Regions from separate parts of the Alitiscatomonas sp. genome, predicted to be linked through region 1. Evidence: a T-box and tRNA genes for the amino acid it is inferred to sense, from the RefSeq annotation. Region 1 holds a T-box; the other holds one or more tRNA genes.
The links. A T-box is a leader RNA that pairs with one kind of tRNA and senses whether it is charged. The one in region 1 lies ahead of metG (methionine--tRNA ligase), so its partner is inferred to be a tRNA-Met.

Region 1 (9,877 bases):
GTGGCAGAAAAGATCCGGGAGATCAACCCGGTGTGTGAGATTCTTGAAAGTGTCAATGGGGAAATGGATCATTCCTTTTTACAGAAGGATCTGAGGATCTTCCAGTGGGCCGAAAGCGAGGAAACCACCAACTCAGTGGAAACAAAGCCCAAGTCCCTGTTCATGGAATACGAGGGCCAGGTGGAAAAAGAAAAGCTCCACAAATTTTTAGCGGCAGTGGCTCCGGATGTACACCGGATCAAGGGCTTCTGTGATCTTAAAGAAACGGGCTGGACCCAGGTGGACGTGGTAGGCTCCCTGATCGACTATAAGGAGTGCGGGGCCTTTGAACGGTCCCAGTTGGTGTTTATTTCAAAGATCGGCCCCATGGTCATAAAAAAGATTTTCTCCGCCTGGGAGGAGCATGTGGGCAGCGAGATGAAGCTTAAGAATTAAAGGAGGATAACATGGTCATAAAGGTGATCGGTATGGGATGTGAAAACTGCGATAAGCTGTATGAAAATGTGATGGAGGCCGTAAAGGAGACTGGCAGCGATGCAGTGGTGGAAAAGGTCGGAGACCTGATGGAGATCGTGAAGCTGGGCGTCATGGCGGCGCCGTCGCTGATGATCGACGGTAAGCTGGTGATCGCGGGACGGACGGCGAAGACATCGGAGATCGTCCGTCTGCTGAAGAAATGATGGAGGCAGGAAAGGGGCTGTGGAGCCTGATCCAGGACCAGATCCTCGGCATGAAATGGCTGAAGGACGCGGTGGGAGCGGGCCTTACGGCCATGGGAACCGATATTTCCTCCAGACTTGGCGGCAGCGTACATTTTTTTATCTATGATATCATTAAGATCACGATCTTATTATGCACGCTGATCTTTGTGATCTCTTATATCCAGAGCTATTTTCCGCCGGAGCGCAGCAAAAGGATCCTGGGCCGGTTCCATGGGCTGGGGGCCAGGATCGCGGCGGCCCTTCTGGGAACGGTGACCCCGTTCTGCTCCTGCTCCTCCATTCCCCTGTTCATGGGATTTACGGGGGCAGGCCTTCCTCTGGGCGTGACCTTTTCCTTTCTGATCTCCTCCCCCATGGTAGATCTGGGGAGCCTGGTGCTCCTAACGAGTATTTTCGGTGTGAAGATCGCGGCCGTATACGTTCTTTTGGGACTTTTTGTGGCGGTCCTTGGGGGGACGGTGATCGAAAAGCTGCACATGGAGGCTGAGGTGGAGGAGTTTATCCGGATGGCAGGCCGGGTGGATCTTGAAGGTCCGGCGCTTACGGTCCGGGACCGGCTGGCCTATGCCAGGGACCAGGTGGAGTTCACCTTCAGAAAGGTATTCCCGTATATTCTTGCAGGCGTGGGCATCGGAGCCGTGATCCACAACTGGATCCCCGGGGAATGGATCGAGACTGCCCTGGGAAGCGGAAATCCCTTTGGCGTAGTGCTGGCCGTTCTGGTGGGTGTCCCCATGTACGCGGATATTTTCGGGACCATCCCGGTGGCAGAGGCGCTTTTGGCCAAGGGCGCCCAGCTGGGGACCATCTTAAGCTTCATGATGGCGGTCACCACCCTGAGCTTTCCGTCCATGGTCATGCTGGGAAAGGCGGTGAAGCCGCGGCTCCTGGGAACATTTGCGGCGGTCTGTACCGTGGGGATCATTTTTGTGGGTTATAGCTTTAATCTGTTCCAATATCTGTTTATATAAAGACAGGCGGTATCTGTCTGAAGATACCGGAAGGGAAAAGAACAGGGGGCGGATGCAGCTCATATGGGCTGCACCTGCCCCCTGCTTGAATGGATTGGCTTTTCGGCGTTATCTCTGACAGAAATCCAGGGTAACGGTGCCGTCCTCGTTGTAGATGACAGCGTCTTTATCCATGGTCAGATTGTCAATGGCAGCCAGATACTCATCTTTGGACTTAAAGTAAGGCTTCGCCTCGGCGAGGACCTTCTTTGCCCTGGCGGCGTCGTTTTCCAGGAACATGGAGGCAGCTACGGTCAGGCACTGGGCCGGATACAGGCAGCCGGCTTTCTTGTCAGCCACATAGTAGTCCTTGCCGTGTCCGGTGCCGATGGAGCCGCTGGCATGGGGATGGATAGCCGGCATGATGGCGGAAACATCGCCCATATCGGTGCAGCCGGTCCCCCAGGAGCCGCGGGTCACAGTACCGGGCCCGGTCACCGCTTCCATGGCCTCTGTCAGGATCTCCGTCATGTTGGCGTCGTTATTTAAGGGGAAGTAGCCCGGATGGTCGTCCAGCTCCACATTGCAGCCCAGAGAGGCGGCCGCTCCGGCCAGAGCCAGGTTTACCTTTTTATTATAATCACGGATGCTGTCAAAGGAAGCGCCGCGTACATAGGATTCCACCTTGGCTGTCTCCGGGATGGCGTTGACGGCTGCTCCGCCCTCGGTGATGATGGGATGGAAGCGGATGTGCTCGCTGTCCACGAAGGTCTCGCGGATGGCGTTGACGGCATTCAGTCCGCAGGTGGCCGCATAGAGCGCATTCTTTCCGGCTTCCGGAGAACCGCCGGCATGGGAGGCCACGCCCTTGAAGGTGATATTCTTGGTGATACAGCCGTTGCAGCCCTGGCTGACGGACAGGGTCTTTCCCTCGGGAAGCTTTCCGGAATGGATCATCATGGCCATGTCAACGCCGTCAAAGTAGCCTCTGGAAATAAATTCCACCTTTCCGCCGAAATACCGGATCACGCCCTGCTTCCGTAATTCCTCCCGGAAGCCCAGCTCGATCAGCTCCTCGGCCGGTACAGCCATGAAACGGATGGAGCCGCAGAGACCATCCAGCGCGCCCGGCTCCTTCATGGCAGCGGCAACTCCCAGAAGGATGGCACACTGGGCGTTATGGCCGCAGGCATGGACCGCGTGAGTCTCGGGATCCGCGTCCGGGTGATTTCCAACGATCAGGGAATCCAGCTCTCCTAAGATGGCGATCTTCGGTCCGGGTCTTCCGGTGTCCAGATCGGCGTAGAAGCCGGGGATGTTTCCGGCTTTGGTGAGGGTGTAGCCCAGGGCCTCGAAATGCTCCTCCATATATGCGGAGGTCTTCCACTCCCGGTATCCGGTCTCCGGGTTCTTCCAGATATAGTCGGCGGTATCGTAGATCAGGGATTCATACTTTGCGACCATTTCCATTAACTGCTTTGCTCGTTCCATAAGATTTTCTCCTTTCTAGGCTGCATGGAAACTGACAGGACCGCGGTCAGTTCCCATGCATTTTCGCTTCTTCTATTATAGCGCAGAATTGCGCCATAAGAAATCGGAAAATGAAAAAATTATCTGGCGGCTTTGGAAATGGGCCGGAACCGTATGCAATTACGGCTTACCCAGCTTCATAATGCTAAGGGCCAGGCGTGAGCCGCAGGGAACCATGGTACTGATCTCAAGAAACTCCTCTGGGCTGGGGGTATTTACAGCGTTTCCCGGCGGGGGTTTACGCGCTATTTTACATATACGACTTTTCCGGTGCGCTCCTTGGGCTCCACCGGTACGGAGGGATCCGCATAGCCCAGGGCGGCCACGCCGTAGATCACATGGTCTGCGGGAACGCCGATCTCGTTTAACAGGGCGCGGACTGCCGGACGGTCGTTGATGTTCTGCATCTGGTTGATCCATACGGAGCCGACGCCGTAAGAGCGGGCCGCCAGGAAGATATTTTCCATGGCGCAGGCGTTGTCCTCCTTCCCCCATGGGCTTTCCTTTTCATTGGAGGGGATGATCACAGCGGCAGGACCGTACATGTCGTAGCCTTCCCGGCCCAGTTCAGTCCCGATGAGGCCGCAGAGACGATGGATGATCTCCTGGTTTGTGACCACGGTAAACTGCCAGGTCTGTTTTCCCATGCCGCTGGGAGCATGGAGGGCAGCCTTTACAAGGTCCTCCAGGACTTCGGCGGGAATGGGGTCTGCGGTGAACTTCCGGATGCTTCTCCGGGTCAGGATGGCGTTCATTACTTCATTCATATTCATTTCTCCTTTACATGGAAACTGACAGGTCTGCGGGCTTCGCCCATACATTTTTGCTTCTTCCATTATAGCGCAGAATTGCGGTATAAGAAATCAGAAAATGAAAAAAAGATCCGCGGCTTAAAGCTCCCAGGAAAATTCCCGGTACCGCTCGGGGCCTTCCAGGCGGTTGTCCCAGGAGGTGTCAAAACGGACTGTCACAGAGGTTATCCCACATTTTTTCAAATATTCCAGATTTTCATTATTTTCCGTAATTACATGGAAAAATTCCTGGCCGTGGGCTTCAAGGCTGTCGGCAAAGGCAGCCATGTCCTGGTCAAAGGGCGGAGCGTAGATGGGAAACTCCAGGTAAAGAACAGAAGAATCCCTGGGGGATCCGAACCGCTTTAAGGTCACATTCTGTCCGCGGTAGCGCTCATCGGAAAAGTACTCCTGGTTGAACTCCTCCACCTGTTCCAGGACCGTTTTCTGGATCGCCAGCTCTTCCGGCTCCTGGGGAAGGGAAAAGGCAGAGTCTGTAAGGAAGAAGCTGCCTTCCTGCTCCGAGGTCAGGATCCGGTCCGGGTCGCTGCTGGCGGTTATCTTTAAGGTATGGAGCTTATAGGCCCCGTAGGGAGTGCTCCGCAGCGCATCTGCCGCCTGGCGGTAGATGGCGGCTGCATCGGGAACATCATATTTGGACTTCTCATCTCCGGCCAGCTGGATATTTACAGATACGGTCCAGTTGTTATACAGCTTTTCCTTCCTCTGCTCATCCATCAGCAGAGGATCTTCAGAAAATTCCATGGAGGTATCGGTGATCTCAAGATCGGTCTGTGTATCCGCCCAGGAAGCCAGGGAATCGGTAAAGATCTGGCAGAGCTCCTCATAAGAGGTATTGTCGATGACTGCCTGGATCTCCTTTAATTTTTTTTCATACTCTTCCTTGGAGTGGGACTGGGAATAGGCCAGGAGCTCCTCCATATCCGGCATCGTATCAGCAGAGACCGGAGCGGACGATTTATGGGAGCAGGCAGAGAGATGGAAAACAAAAAGTAAAATCAGAAAAAGAATGGATCTGCCCATAAAACACCTCCTTGAACAGAAATTATAAATTAGTGTCTGTAAATATTATACTATATAAAGTATAGACAGTAAATATAATTCTGATGGAGCCCGCAGCCTGTCAGACCTGTTCCTCCAGCCAGGCCGTAAACCGGGGGCGGATCACAGAAAAGGGCACAGGCCCCAGATCCAGGAGGAGTTTGTGGAAGTCCAGGGGAGAAAAACGGCTACCCAGGGCGGCCTCCGCCTGCTCTCTCATGTCCATGTATTCAATATATCCTCCGCAGTACTCCAGATAATTGGCTGGGTTATCGATCATCACCTGCCACAGCTCCCGGACCGTCTGGTCGTCGGCCTGGAAGCAGGAGCGGATGAATTCCCCGGCTCTGGCCTCGTCCCAGCCGTCATAATTGATCCCGATATCCAGCAGGCCATGGACGCAGAGGGACAGGGAGCGCATATGGGCCCGGTACTTTCCGGCGGCCCTGGAAAGGCCGTTGTCAAAGGTACAGGCGATATTTTCCACATAGGTGGCCCAGCCCTCGTTGGCTCCGGAGCAGCTTAAAAGAGCGGACAGCGGCGTTTTCGCGTGGGTCCGGCTGTATACGGTCTGGTAGAGATGGCCGGGAAAGCCCTCGTGGGCCAGGGTGGTGTAGAGGTCCTTCCGGCTGTCGGTGGAGCCGCCGTTGATGTAGATGACGTTCTGGTCCCTGTCGTCCACAGGAGCCGTCAGATAAAAGGCGGGGCTTAAGGAGGCCTCCAGACAGGATGGCACCTGGCGGACCTCATAGCCGCACTGGGAAAGCTCCGGGAAAAGCCCCTTCATCTGTTCCTGGAGGTCCAGGAGGATGGCCTGGGGATCGGTCAGGGAAAAGGAGGCGTTTTCCAGACCGGCAGCGGGAGTCTCCCGGAGGATCCGGCCCAGGGCCTCATAGTCCTTTTGGATCCTGGCCTTTAAGGCCTCCTTAAGCTCCGGGACCGTATAGGAGAGTCCGGGCCCGGTTTTTACCAGGTATTCATAATACTGCTTCCCGTCCCTGGCTCCGGCCAGGCCGCCGTCGTTGATCCCGCGCCCCTTAAGAGCGGTCATGCCCTGGATCATGGCCTCGTAGGCCGGAATAAAATGTCCTTGTATGGCGGACAGATGGCGGGAGTGGAGGTCCGCCTTCTGCTCTGCGGTCAGAGGGACCTCTTGTTCCAGGGACGCCAGCCTGGCGGCAAAGGTTTCAGTGAGAAAGTTCTGGTCCGGATCGATCCGGTAGCTCTCACAGGATTCCAGGATCCGGTCGATGGTGGCATCCGAGGGACCCAGGCCCGCATCGGCCTTCTGGTTTTCAAATTCCAGGATCTGGGCGTAATAAGCATCGGTCTGGGACAGAAGGTCCAGGTAGTCCTCCACGTCCTTTAAGGAGTGGAAGGAATATTCTGCCAGGAGAATGGGAAGCTGGGCCTGGACACCGATGGTGGGAGCCAGGGGCTGCTCATAAAGCTCCAGTCCCCGGCCCATGAGGGAGGCCTGGAGGGTCTCGGAAAGGGCGTCGTACACCAGGGCCTGGTCTTCGGTGAGCAGGGAGCGGTCGAAGGCTGCCAGCCGGTCTGCCAGCTCCTGGACCGCCGCCCCGGACTGGATCATGTCCTCCAAAGTGCAGGTACCCAGCCTCGGTTCTCCGGGAGAGATCCCGAAGGCTTCGGGCCGCAGCAGCGTATAGTGGAGGTCCAGGGTACCGGCCTGGGCCATCTCCTCCTGGAAGACCTGGGTGCAGAAGGCGTCGAAGGCAGCCTGGGCAGCGGCTATGTCCTCCTGGGACGGACACCCGGGAGCCCCGCCGGACTCCGAAGCCGCGCTGTTTCCCGGGACGGTGCTGTTTCCCGGAGCGGTGCTGTTTTCAAAGGCCGCGCCGCTTTCTCCGGGCTGCCGGATCCTCTGACGGCCGCAGGAGGTGAGAAGCAGGGACAGGGCCAGGAGCCCCCATAGAAGTATGTACGGATTTTTTCGGGAAAAGCCATGTTCAGGCCGCATGACGATACCTCCTTGAAAAGCCGGGACAGAGCCGGGAAGAACGCCCGGAGACCGGCTGTATACCGCCAATATATGATGGGAACAGAAGGGGTATGCGCTGGTTCTTTTTTCAAAGTATTCGCAGATGCCCGCTGCTTTTGCCTGCAGGCGTTTTCCCAGTCTTGACAAAACCGTTGGAACAGGATAGACTAGGGATATAATAGGGAAAAGGCTGTGAAGGGAAGAGTACGCAAAAAGGGAAGCTTTCAGAGACCCCGGATGGTGCGAGCGGGGAGCGGAGCTTTTGCAGAAGATGGTCCCGGAGCTGCGCGGCTGAAGGAGCTGCCGGTAAAAGGGCAGAGAGTTGAGGCCGCGACGGAAGCGCCCGTTAGCGCGTCAGGCTGTTTAAGGCAGCCGGTGAGGGGGATCCTGTGAGGGATCTCTGAATTAAAGTGGTAACACGAGGGAGAACTCGTCTTTAAGAGAAGACGGGTCTTTTTTTGTCTTAAAGGAGGATTTTTTATGTGCAAGAATTGTAAGAAGCCGTATTATATTTCCACGGCCATTGCCTACACATCCGGAAAACCGCATATCGGAAATACGTATGAGATCGTGCTGGCAGACGCCATTGCGCGGTACAAAAGAGAACAGGGCTATGACGTATATTTCCAGACCGGAACCGACGAGCACGGCCAGAAGATCGAGTTAAAGGCCCAGGACGCCGGCGTGACGCCCAAGGAGTTTGTGGACAACGTGGCGGGAGAGATCAAAAATATCTGGGATCTGATGAACACATCCTATGATAAATTCATCCGCACCACTGACGAGTACCATGAAAAGCAGGTGCAGAAGATCTTTAAGAAGCTCTACGAAAAAGGCGATATCTATAAGGGCCATTATGAGGGCCTTTACTGTACTCCCTGCGAGTCCTTCTGGACCCCGTCCCAGGTGGTGGACGGAAAGTGCCCCGACTGCGGCCGTCCGGTACAGCCCGCAAAGGAGGAGGCTTACTTCTTCCGTATGAGCAAATATGCCCAGAAGCTCATCGACCATATCAACAGTCATCCGGAATTTATCCAGCCGGTATCCAGGAAAAATGAGATGATGAACAACTTCCTGCTGCCGGGCTTACAGGATCTCTGCGTATCCAGGACCTCCTTTAAGTGGGGGATCCCGGTGGATTTCGATCCGAAGCATGTGACCTATGTATGGCTGGACGCCCTGACCAACTATATCACAGGGATCGGCTATGACTGCGATGGGAACCATGATGAAAAATTCAATAAGTTCTGGCCGGCAGATCTCCATCTGATCGGTAAGGATATCATCCGGTTCCATACCATTTACTGGCCCATCTTCTTAATGGCCCTGGATCTGCCCCTTCCCAAGCAGGTATTCGGCCATCCGTGGCTCCTCCAGGGCGACGGAAAGATGAGCAAGTCCAAAGGAAACGTGCTGTACGCCGATACGCTGGTGGACTTCTTTGGCGTGGATGCAGTCCGTTATTTTGTACTCCATGAGATGCCCTTTGAGAATGACGGCGTGATCTCCTGGGAATTAATGGTGGAGCGGATGAATTCCGATCTGGCCAATATCCTGGGCAACCTGGTGAACCGTACCGTTTCCATGACCAATAAATATTTCGGCGGCGTTGTGGAGAACAAGAACGTCTGCGAGGACGTGGATGATGACTTAAAGGCCGCTGTTTTAGAGGCTGTGAAGAAGGCAGACGAGAAGATGGAGAAGCTGCGCGTGGCCGACGCCATCACAGAGATCTTCAATATCTTCCGCCGCAGCAATAAATACATCGACGAGACCACTCCGTGGACTCTGGCAAAGGATGAGGAGAAGAAGGACCGTCTGGCTACGGTGCTTTACAACCTGACCGAGGCCATCACCATCGGCGCGTCTCTCCTGTCCTCCTTTATGCCGGAGACGTCTGAAAAGATCCTGGCCCAGCTCAATACAGAAAAGAGGACTCTGGAGGCCATGGACCAGTTCGGACTGTATCCCAATGGAAATAAGGTAACGGAGAAGCCGGAGATCCTGTTCGCCCGTATGGACGTGAAGGAGGTCCTGGAGAAGGTGGAAACCATGAAGGCAGAAGAAGCCAAGGCCGCCGGAGAAGAAGAGAACGCCCAGGAGGAAAGCGTTGTGGATGTGGAGAAAAAGCCGGAGATCACCTATGATGACTTTGCAAAGCTCCAGTTCCAGATCGGCCAGATCGTAAAATGCGAGGAAGTGCCCAAGTCCAAAAAGCTGCTCTGCTCCCAGGTGAAGATCGGCTCTGAGACAAGACAGATCGTCAGCGGCATCAAGGCCTGGTACAAGCCGGACCAGATGGTGGGGAAAAAGGTCATGGTCGTTACCAACTTAAAGCCGGCAAAGCTGGCGGGAATGCTTTCTGAGGGCATGATCCTGTGCGCTGAGGACGATGAGGGAAATCTGGCTCTTATGACTCCGGAAAAGGATATCAAACCTGGCTCCGAAGTATGCTAGGATGGCAGAGGACGTACTCTGCATCCGACCTTAAGCGGATCGCCATGGGGACCATGGTCCTGGACCATCTGGCGTTCCATCTGATGGAACGCGGCGGCACGGACCTCCCTATGGCCTGGTATATACTGGGAACAGCCATGCGCCTTGCGGGGCGGGTGGCTTTTCCTCTTTATGGTTTTTTTCTGGTCCAGGGCTTTTTCCACACGGGAGACTGGGAAAGGTATATGAAGCGCATGGTCCTTCTGGCTCTGGTTTCAGAGATCCCATTTAACCTTATATGCAGCGGAAGGCCGATGTACCCGGTTCAGAATACGCTGGTAACTCTTTCCATCAGCCTTCTGGCCTTAAAGGGGATCCGGGCCG
Region 2 (9,313 bases), on a different contig from region 1:
ACCACAGGCCGCGTTTTTTCAGATCCTCGATGGTGGCCGCCAGATTGGTCACCTTTGCCACCGGCGTATAATTCAGCGCCCCGGCTGATGTTCTGGCCACTGTTGCCGTAAGACCGGAAGCGCGGCGTTTGGGAATAATGACGCCGTGGGCCCCTGCCAGATTGGCAGTACGGATGATGGCACCCAGGTTATGGGGATCCTCAATGCCGTCCAGAAGAATCAGAAACGGCGGCTCCCCCTTTTCCTCGGCAGCCTTTAACATATCCTCCACCTCTGCATATTCATAGGCTGCTCCATAAGCGATGACCCCCTGGTGGTGGCCCGTGTCAGACATCTGGTCCAGCCGCTCTTTGGGCACAAAGGTGATGATGGTATCGTGTTTTTTTGCTTCCCGCAAAATGCTCTTTACAGGCCCGTCCTGGCATCCGTCCAGGATAAACAGGCGGTCAATGGGCTTTCCTGCCCGGAATGCCTCCAGGACCGCGTTGCGGCCTTCTATGGTCAGTTCTTCATATCTCATCTTCCGTCTTCCTCTTTCAGTTCTCCGATTTTTTCAAGTCCCAGGCTCACCACCTCTGCGAGCCGGTCAAACCGCTCCGCCAGATAAAGATATCCCACCAGGGCCTCAAAGCCTGTGGCCATGCGGTATTCCTTCATGGTGGCATTTTTAGCCATGGAGCCGGATTTGGCGTTCCTCCCCCGGCGGCAGACCGTCTTTTCCTCTTCGGTCAGTTCCTCCCACACAGCCAGCAGAAGCTCCATCTGGGCCGACGCCTTCACAAGCCCCGCCGTATGCTTATGGAGCTTGTTCACCTGGACGTTGCCGTCGTTGACCACCTTGGTGCGGATCATGATCTCATAGACCGCATCTCCGATATAGGCCAGCACCAGCGGCGAATACTGGGAAGCGTCCGCCTCCTTCAGCCGGAACGCTTCCTTAAACCGGGAAAAAGAGTTTACGCCCGTTTCCATTTTACTCCCTCTCTGGTATCCTCCAGGATGATCCCCATATCCAGGAGCTTTCCTCGGATCTGGTCAGCCAGGGCAAAATCCTTTGCCTTTCTGGCAGCCTGCCTCTGGGCGATCATATCCTCGATCTCAGAATCCAGGATCTCTTCCTTTTTCTCTGTGATGATCCCAAGAACGCCGCAGAGCCGTTCAATGGTCTCCTTCATCCAGCCCACATATGCGCCGGTGCTTTCCGCAGATGCAGTGGAGTTGCTGAGCTTTACCAGCTCGAAGACTGCGGATACGGCGTCGGCCGTATTGAAATCGTCCTCCATGGCCGCTTCGTATTTTTCCACCAGCTCCATGGCCTTTTTCTGGTTTTCCAGTTCTGCGGCGCTCATGGTTCCGGCAGCCGCCTTTTCCTCCAGCTCCTTCAGCTTCTCAACGCCTGTAAGGATACGGTCCAGGCCGTTTTTCGACGCCTCCATCAGCTCCGCGCTGAAATTCAGCGGGCTTCTGTAATGGGCGCTCAGCATAAAGAAACGGAGCACCTGGAGATCATATTTTTCTCCGATCTCCCGTACTGTAAAGAAATTGCCCAGGGATTTGGACATCTTCTTATTATCAATGTTCAGAAAGCCGTTGTGCATCCAGTATCTGGCAAAGGTCACACCGTTGGCCGCCTCACTCTGGGCGATCTCATTTTCGTGGTGGGGGAAGATCAGATCCTCGCCGCCGGCATGGATGTCGATCTCGTCACCCAGGTATCTCTTGGCCATGACCGAGCACTCAATATGCCAGCCGGGACGGCCCTGGCACCAGGGGGACTCCCAGAAGGGCTCTCCTTCCTTTTTGGGCTTCCAGAGCACGAAATCGTTGGGATCCTCTTTGCCCTCTTCACCAGTGACCTTGATCTCACGGAAGCCGGACTGGAGATCGTCCAGGTTTTTATGGGACAGCTTTCCGTAATCCTTGAATTTTCTCACCCGGTAATAAACGGTGCCGTCTGCCGCCGCGTAAGCATAGCCCTTTTCGATCAGGGTGCGGATCATATCCAACATGCCGCCGATCTCCTCTGTGGCCAGGGGATTCTTTGTGGCGGGCATGATATTCATTGCCTCCATATCCTTTCTGCATTCGGCAATATACCGCTTGGAGACCGTATCTGCGTCCACGCCCTCCTCGATGGACTTTTTAATGATCTTGTCGTCCACGTCAGTAAAGTTGGATACAAAATTCACCTCATAGCCCTTATACTCAAAATATCTGCGGACCGTATCGAATACGATCATGGGACGGGCGTTTCCGATATGGATCAGGTTATAGACCGTGGGGCCGCAGACATACATTTTTACTTTTCCCGGCTCCACCGGAACGAACTCTTCTTTTCTTCTGGAAAGGGTATTATAGATTTTCATGGTCTTCTCCTCTTTTTTATTCTTTCTGACAGCCGGGACAGCCCGTACAGCCTCCCGCATCCATCCGGTCCACCGGATCGTAATCTGCCACCGTGGAGAGCAGGCACACGGCCTGGGCCGCGATCCCCTCGCCGTTTCCCGTAAAGCCCAGCCCCTCCTCTGTGGTAGCCTTAACGCTGACCCGGTCTCTCTCCAGTCCCAGGGCGTCTGCGATATTCTCCATCATCCCCGGCCGGTACGGCAGAAGCTTCGGCTTCTGGGCGATCACCGTTGAATCGATATTCTCAATGAGGAACCCGTTTTCCGCCAGGATCTCTCCCACCCGTTTTAAAAGGGAAAGGCTGGAGATCCCCTTATACGCCTCGTCGGAATCCGGGAAATGCTGCCCGATATCTCCCAGGGCAGCCGCTCCCAGGAGCGCATCCATAATGGCGTGCAGCAGTACGTCTGCATCTGAATGACCCAGAAGCCCTTTTTCATAGGGAATGTCCACACCCCCCAGAATCAACTTCCTGCCTTCCGTCAGCCGGTGTACATCGTATCCCTGACCGATCCTCATACTCATTCTCCTTTGCCATTGATATTTATTCTAAGCGCTGATCATCCGGATCTTCCTGGGGATGCACCGGATCTGCATATCCTGCTGGCACATACAGCTTTCCCCGTCCACATGGACCGCCAGGGGCCGCTCCAGATGGACCGCCACCTCGCTGCATTCAAAGCTCCTGACACCGCGCTCTTTCTTTCTTACCCCTGCGATCACGTCCAGGACCGGCCCGAACATCCTCCGCTTCAGAGAGCTGTTGGCCACGTAGACCGTCATCTTCCCGCTGTCCTCCGGTACCTCCTGTCCGCGTCTTGGCCTCTTCTTTTTCTCCTGCCCCATCCGGATCGTGATAAAGTAGATATAATTGAATTCCACCTTCCTTACGCCGTCCAGGAGCAGATGCCCCCGCACCGGACGCGCCAGCGCCAGCTGCTTTAACGCCAGTACCACCTTCAGCATTCCGGTCATATGAAGCCGGTTCATCTGGCTGCGGACGGGACAGCACAGCAGGTTATGGCAGACGGCCGCATCCAGTCCCACGCCGCACCTTCCGGCAAACCTCCGGTTAAAGATCTCATCCTCCCCGCAGGTCACAACGCCGTAATCCAGCAGTTCATAATATTGCGGATGGAGGACGTGCCTGCACTGGACCCTTACCTTACTGTGCGGCCGGCTCCTCCGGGAAAGGGCGTTCCGGAATCCCGCTGGGACGTAGCCCAGGGTCACCATCCCTTTAAAGGACACTCCGTTTAAAACTTCGTTATACGTCCCCTCTCCGCCTACGATAATGATCGTCTTCGGTTCATTTTTATCGGCGGTCAGCGCCCTGGCGATCTCAGCCGCATCTCCCCGGTTTTCCGTAAAAAACACCCGGTATTCCCGTCCTTCATTTTCCAGCTGCTTCTCCAGCCTTTTCCATATGCGATACCCCTTACCAGTTCCTGCACTGGGATTTACGATAAACTGATACATGGAACCCTCCGTTTTATCCTGCTGGTATTACATAAATCATATAATATACAACGAAATTATATTTAGTATACCACAGAATACGGAAAAAAGATAAGAAAATTTCTATAAAAAAGGGGACCCTGTATTCAGGATCCCATTTTAGTAGCGGAAGGGAGATTCGAACTCTCGACACTACGGGTATGAACCGTATGCTCTAGCCAACTGAGCTATTCCGCCACGCTTTGCTCAACGAACATTAGGATACCATGTTTAGAATAAAATGTCAACAATAATTTTATTTTTCATGGATTCCGTGAATGCTCTGTGAAAAATCCTGGTAAAAGCAGGACTTCCGCCCCCTACTGCCTTGAGCGGAATACGATCTCCCACCGGGACGGCCTGGCATAAAAGATCAGGGCAAAATCCTGGACCAGGCCGCCGATGACCGCATTGCACAAAAACTGCTTTGAAGCGATCCCGTTGCACAGAATATCCTCTGACGATGAGATATTGATGTTCCTGACGCAGATGACCTCCCCGTCGTCGCCCTTAAATTTAACAGAAACCGGATACAGCTCCCGTCCGGCAGGAAACCACGCCATACAGGCAGCCTCTCTCCGGTCGCCTTTGACGGTCCCATCATCCAGATTTGAATTTCCCAATGCCCGATATTCCATTCCAGCCATCCTCTCTTTCCCACACAGCTTTATACGCAGAGGAGACGGTCTGCCGTATCATCCCCCGTTTCAAAAAAGAACGTATGTTCTATTCTTATTATACGAACATTTGTTCTGTGTGTCAAGATGAAAAAACTGGAACATGTGGACCGGCACAGCCAAAGGTCCTGAAAAAAGCCTCCGGAAACCACGGGCCGCAGCCCCTTACAGCGGCGCAGCCCTTCTCGCCTTCCCCCTGGCACTGGCCTGCCTGCGAGGACGCATCTCTTTTTTCTTACGGGACCGCAAAAGCAGCAGCCCTGTCCAGAGGACCATAACGCCAACCCCGGCGGCGGCCAGCCCCGGATCCGGAGCCGCGGTCATCCCGGCATATCCGCTCAGATCGAAGCCCGCCAGGACCAGCGCAGCCGAAAACGGATACAGGCTGGAAAGGACGCCGCCTTTGAAGAACAGCATGCTGTACCCCAGGAAGAACGCCAGGATGGAGCCTCCCAGATAAGCCCCGCGGATCTGTCCAAAGATCAGGATCAGGGGCATACAGACCAGACTTGTAGTAAAGGCAGCCGCCACGATCTGCGTACTGCCATGAAAAAGCACCTCCGCAGTCAGTCCCGGCAGGCCGGCCGCCAGTCCAGTGACCAGGGTAACGCCGACACTGTATATTCCCAGAAAGACTGCAAGCATGCCGGTCAGAAGCAGCTTTGTCCCCAGAAGCCCTGGCATGGAAACAGGGACCGCCATGATATTTTTCAGCGTATCATGGGAAGACTCCCTGTCCATGAGCCAGGCGCCTGTCATCACCAGTGAAATGGGCAGAAATATCTGGGTGTTGCCCCAGACAACATTGGCAAAAAGCGTCTGGATATCATAGTCCGGATCCCGGTATTCCGCCTCAATGATCATCTGGCTTCCATATTGTACCAGAGGGCAGAGCCCAAGGGCCACAAGCCCTACCAGAAGGATCTGGCACCGGCGCAGCTTCAGTAATTCTGCTCTTAACAGATTCCACATGATCCCACCTCCTTAAATCTCCTGACGCCGGAAGGCCATCGCGATCAGCGTCAGAAAAACAATGGCTTCCACAACGATCACACTGAACACCTGGGCGCGGCCGAGAAAATACGGGCTGATCCGCTCCAGCAGCTCTGCCAGCTCCGCGCTTGTCCGGCTCTGGTCATAAAACTGGAAGGTCCAGCGGAAAGCCAGCGGTCCCGGAAGCAGGGTACCGATGTTCAGCCCAAAGGGCTGCGTCAGAAAGAGATCGTTCATGGAAAAGATATAATTCACAATGGTGTAAAAAAAGGTGATCACAACGGACACGATATAATTTTTATTGAGAAGGACCACCAGAAGAATGCAGGGAAGCGCTCCGGCCCACATGATCACTCCCTCTTCCAGCCCAACCCAGAACAGCGTCCAGAACCCAACCGGCTCCCATCCCTGGACCAGCAGGACCGCAAGATTCACCAGGCCTCCCGCCGCCATGAAGCCAACGGCAAACAGCAGCAGGACCAGCATTTTGGAAAGCACCAGCTTCGTCCGGTCCACGGGTATGGCCGCAAGGTTTTTCAGAGTATCATGGTCCAGCTCCTGAAACAGCAGGCTGGAAGCCAGGATCACAAGAAGCGGCATCAGAAGCAGATATGCGCTGAGCTGGAACAGGCTGGACATCACTCCGTTTACAGCATCCACATCCGTATTCACATCTGACAGAAAAAAAACGTACGCCAACGGCATGAAAACGGAAAGCACCAGGGAAATAAATACCAGGGGCCTGCGTTTCAGCTTCAGAAATTCACATTCCATCAGTCTAAGCAATCCCCTCGCCTCCCGTCACACGCCTGAAATAATCCTCCAGGCTTTCTTCACAGGTATGGGCCTCCGATACCTCCAGTCCGTTTTCCACAAAGGCAGTTACAACTTTTCCGACCGGCAGATCAAGATTGTGGAGCTGCAGCCTGTGGTCATCCTGGATGGAGAAACGGGTTTCATGGAAGCTGCACTCCAGGATCCTTGCGGCCTGGGCGGTGTCGGAAAGCGTAAAACGGACATGCCTGCCGCTTTTCTGCTCCAGTCTGGCAAGGCTTTCCTCTTCCAGCAGTGTGCCGTGGTCAATGATCCCAATATCGTCCGCCAGCAGGGAAATTTCCGAAAGGATATGGCTGGAGATCAGAATGGTCTTCCCTCCTGTATCACAGAGCTCCCGGATAAATGAACGCACCTCTGCAATGCCGATGGGATCAAGCCCATTGATGGGCTCATCCAGGATCAGAAGCTCCGGATCGTGCATAATGGCAAGGGCAATGGCAAGCCGCTGCTTCATGCCAAGGGAATACTGGGAAAAGAGCTTTTTGTCTTTATAAGGCAGCCCCACCAGATCCAGGGCATCCCTGATGGCATGACCGTTTGGCACGCCCCGCAGAATGGCAAAGATACGCAGATTTTCCGCAGCGGTCAGATTGGGATAAAAGCCGGGGGACTCGATCAGGCTGCCGATGCGGGGCAGGATCTTCTTTTCATTCCCCTGCAAAGGATTTCCCCAGATCCGCACCTCGCCGGACGTGGGCTTCGTCAGTCCCAGCAGCATTTTCATGGTGGTCGTTTTTCCGGCCCCGTTCCTCCCCAGCAGACCATAGATCCTCCCGCGCTTCACATGGATACTTAAGTCAGCCACGCTCTTTTGCGGGCCATACTGCTTGGTCAGGTTTCTTGTTTCAATGATGGTATTTGTGTCCATAGGCAAACCTCCTGTTCTGTAAGGGATTCTATCACGCCATCCTTGCATGAACCTTGCCGCAGCCTTGCAAAAACCTTGCAGTTTAAGATCCGGCCAGAATGCCAGGGGGCCGCTCACTCATCCAGGGGGAAAACCAGGGTAAATTCTGTTCCTTTTCCCGGTGTGCTTTCCACAGTGATGCTGCCTCCCATCTTTTCCACAAGCTGATGGACAATGGAAAGGCCCAGCCCGCTGCCCTTCTGGGACCGGCCCTTATCACACTTATACAGCCGTTCAAAAATATGCTTCAGATCTTCCTTCCCGATCCCCACGCCATTGTCCGCCACCAGCAGCTTCATGGCAGCTCCCTGTTCTGACAGAGCGATCTTAATTTCATCCCCGCCGCTGTGGGCGACCGCATTCTGGATGAGATTGTTTATGATCCTCATATATCCGTCTGCGTCGAGCCTTACCCGGACCGGACGCTCGGGAATGTCAATGTCGTAACCAATCTCCTTATCCTCAAAGACCGGGATCCAGTCGATCAGGATATTTCTTGTGAGCTCTGCCGCTTCAGCAGGACGGATCTCCATGGCAAACTCATTGGAATTCAACCTGAACCAGTCAAAGAGAACGTCAATATATTCTTTCAGATCGTGGGCCTTCCGGCGGGCCGTTTCGATATATTCATCCCGGTCCCTGCCCGCAGCAAGTCCTTTGTGGGCGGCGTCAAGATATCCGATGAGTGTTGTAAGGGGTGTCCGGACATCATGGGAAAGGCTGGTCATAAGCTGGCGGTTTGCCTCCTCTGTCTGCCGCACCGCAGAAAGCCTGCGTTCATAGGACACAACGATCTCATTGATCTCATAGGCAATGGGGGCTGCCAGCTCATTTGCGGCGGACAGGATCCGGCGGCCGCCATTTCCGTTTTTCACGTCAGCCAGAGCGTCTGCGATCTCCGCGATCTGCTCTTTTGCCCGCCGGATGCGGTACCAGGAGGACAGGACCGCCAGAGCCGCGGTCAGAATGGACAGAAAAACAAGGATCTCCATACCAGCTATACCTCCTTATTAAAGCGGTAGCCGATCCCTTTGATGGTCTGGATATACTTTGGGCTTGAAGGAGCGGCCTCCAGTTTTTTTCGGAGCCGGCTGATGACCGCCATGATATTGCTGTCGTCATAGAGATATTCGTCTCCCCAGACATTTTCATAGATCTGCTTCTTGGTCAGGATCTTTCCCTGATTTTTTGCACAGTATAACAGAAGGTCAAATTCCTTCGGAGGAAGCTCAAGGGTACTGTTTTCCACAGTGACCAGACGGGCTTCCGGATCGATCTCCAGTCCGTCAAATACAAGTTTCTGCACTGCCCCATCCGGCTGGTTAAAACGGGTATAACGGCGGATCAGCGAAACGATACGGGCGATCAGCTCCTCCATATCAAAGGGCTTTGTCAGATAATCGTCCGCTCCGGCCCGCAGCCCCCGCACCTTTGAGATACTGTCATTCCTCGATGTGAACATCAGGATCGGAAGGCTGCTTTCCTTCCGGATCTCCTCCAGGGTCTCAAAGCCGTCCATGCCCGGCATCATCACATCCAGTATCACAAGCTGGTACTCCCTTTCCCTCAATTTCAAAAGGCCGGCCTTTCCTGTATTGCAGAAATCGGCTTCTATATTTTCGGATAATACGCTGCGTTTGATCAGAACGCACAGCTCCTTGTCATCATCTATGATCAAAATCCGGTTCATGGCAAAACCCCTTTCCCTGTTTTGTCCGGCCGTCCGCCGGCTTCTTGCCAGACGATGCTTCCTGCGGCCATCATCCTCTGCTCCAGTCCCCGTCTCTGGCTTTTCCATTATAATTCTCCCGGCCATACAATACAAGTATGCATCCCTCCCCATTCTCCGATTCTAAAAGTCCCGGAGCACGCGTTCCTATGATATGGCACTGGCTTTTTACGGTTCGTGCCTTTTCCCTTGTTTGGTTTTGGGGGTATGGTAAATGTTTCATTTAAAATCGATGTTTACTTTTATCATAATTTAATTGTAAATATT

Region 2: it encodes a tRNA-Met, which carries the amino acid that the T-box ahead of metG (methionine--tRNA ligase) is inferred to sense. The anticodon was not compared.

The regions. Positions count from the first base shown of each region.
Region 1 is NZ_JAXXBR010000120.1:363-10,239, reverse strand. It holds gene WIH05_RS12430 (CobW family GTP-binding protein) at 1-435, shown strand, start outside; gene WIH05_RS12425 (thioredoxin family protein) at 447-680, shown strand; gene WIH05_RS12420 (permease) at 680-1,693, shown strand; gene WIH05_RS12415 (amidohydrolase) at 1,802-3,163, opposite strand; gene WIH05_RS12410 (nitroreductase) at 3,448-3,969, opposite strand; gene WIH05_RS12405 (hypothetical protein) at 4,093-5,037, opposite strand; gene WIH05_RS12400 (DUF885 domain-containing protein) at 5,138-7,036, opposite strand; T-box leader at 7,241-7,498, shown strand; gene metG (methionine--tRNA ligase) at 7,538-9,514, shown strand; partial or broken gene WIH05_RS12390 (TraX family protein) at 9,508-9,877, shown strand, end outside.
Region 2 is NZ_JAXXBR010000101.1:6,981-16,293, reverse strand. It holds gene rlmB (23S rRNA (guanosine(2251)-2'-O)-methyltransferase RlmB) at 1-520, opposite strand, end outside; gene WIH05_RS10945 (ribonuclease III domain-containing protein) at 517-972, opposite strand; gene cysS (cysteine--tRNA ligase) at 957-2,366, opposite strand; gene ispF (2-C-methyl-D-erythritol 2,4-cyclodiphosphate synthase) at 2,383-2,925, opposite strand; gene WIH05_RS10930 (diacylglycerol kinase family protein) at 2,956-3,885, opposite strand; tRNA gene WIH05_RS10925 (tRNA-Met) at 4,028-4,101, opposite strand; gene WIH05_RS10920 (hypothetical protein) at 4,224-4,541, opposite strand; gene WIH05_RS10915 (ABC transporter permease) at 4,746-5,552, opposite strand; gene WIH05_RS10910 (ABC transporter permease) at 5,565-6,359, opposite strand; gene WIH05_RS10905 (ABC transporter ATP-binding protein) at 6,352-7,278, opposite strand; gene WIH05_RS10900 (HAMP domain-containing sensor histidine kinase) at 7,392-8,309, opposite strand; gene WIH05_RS10895 (response regulator transcription factor) at 8,315-9,007, opposite strand.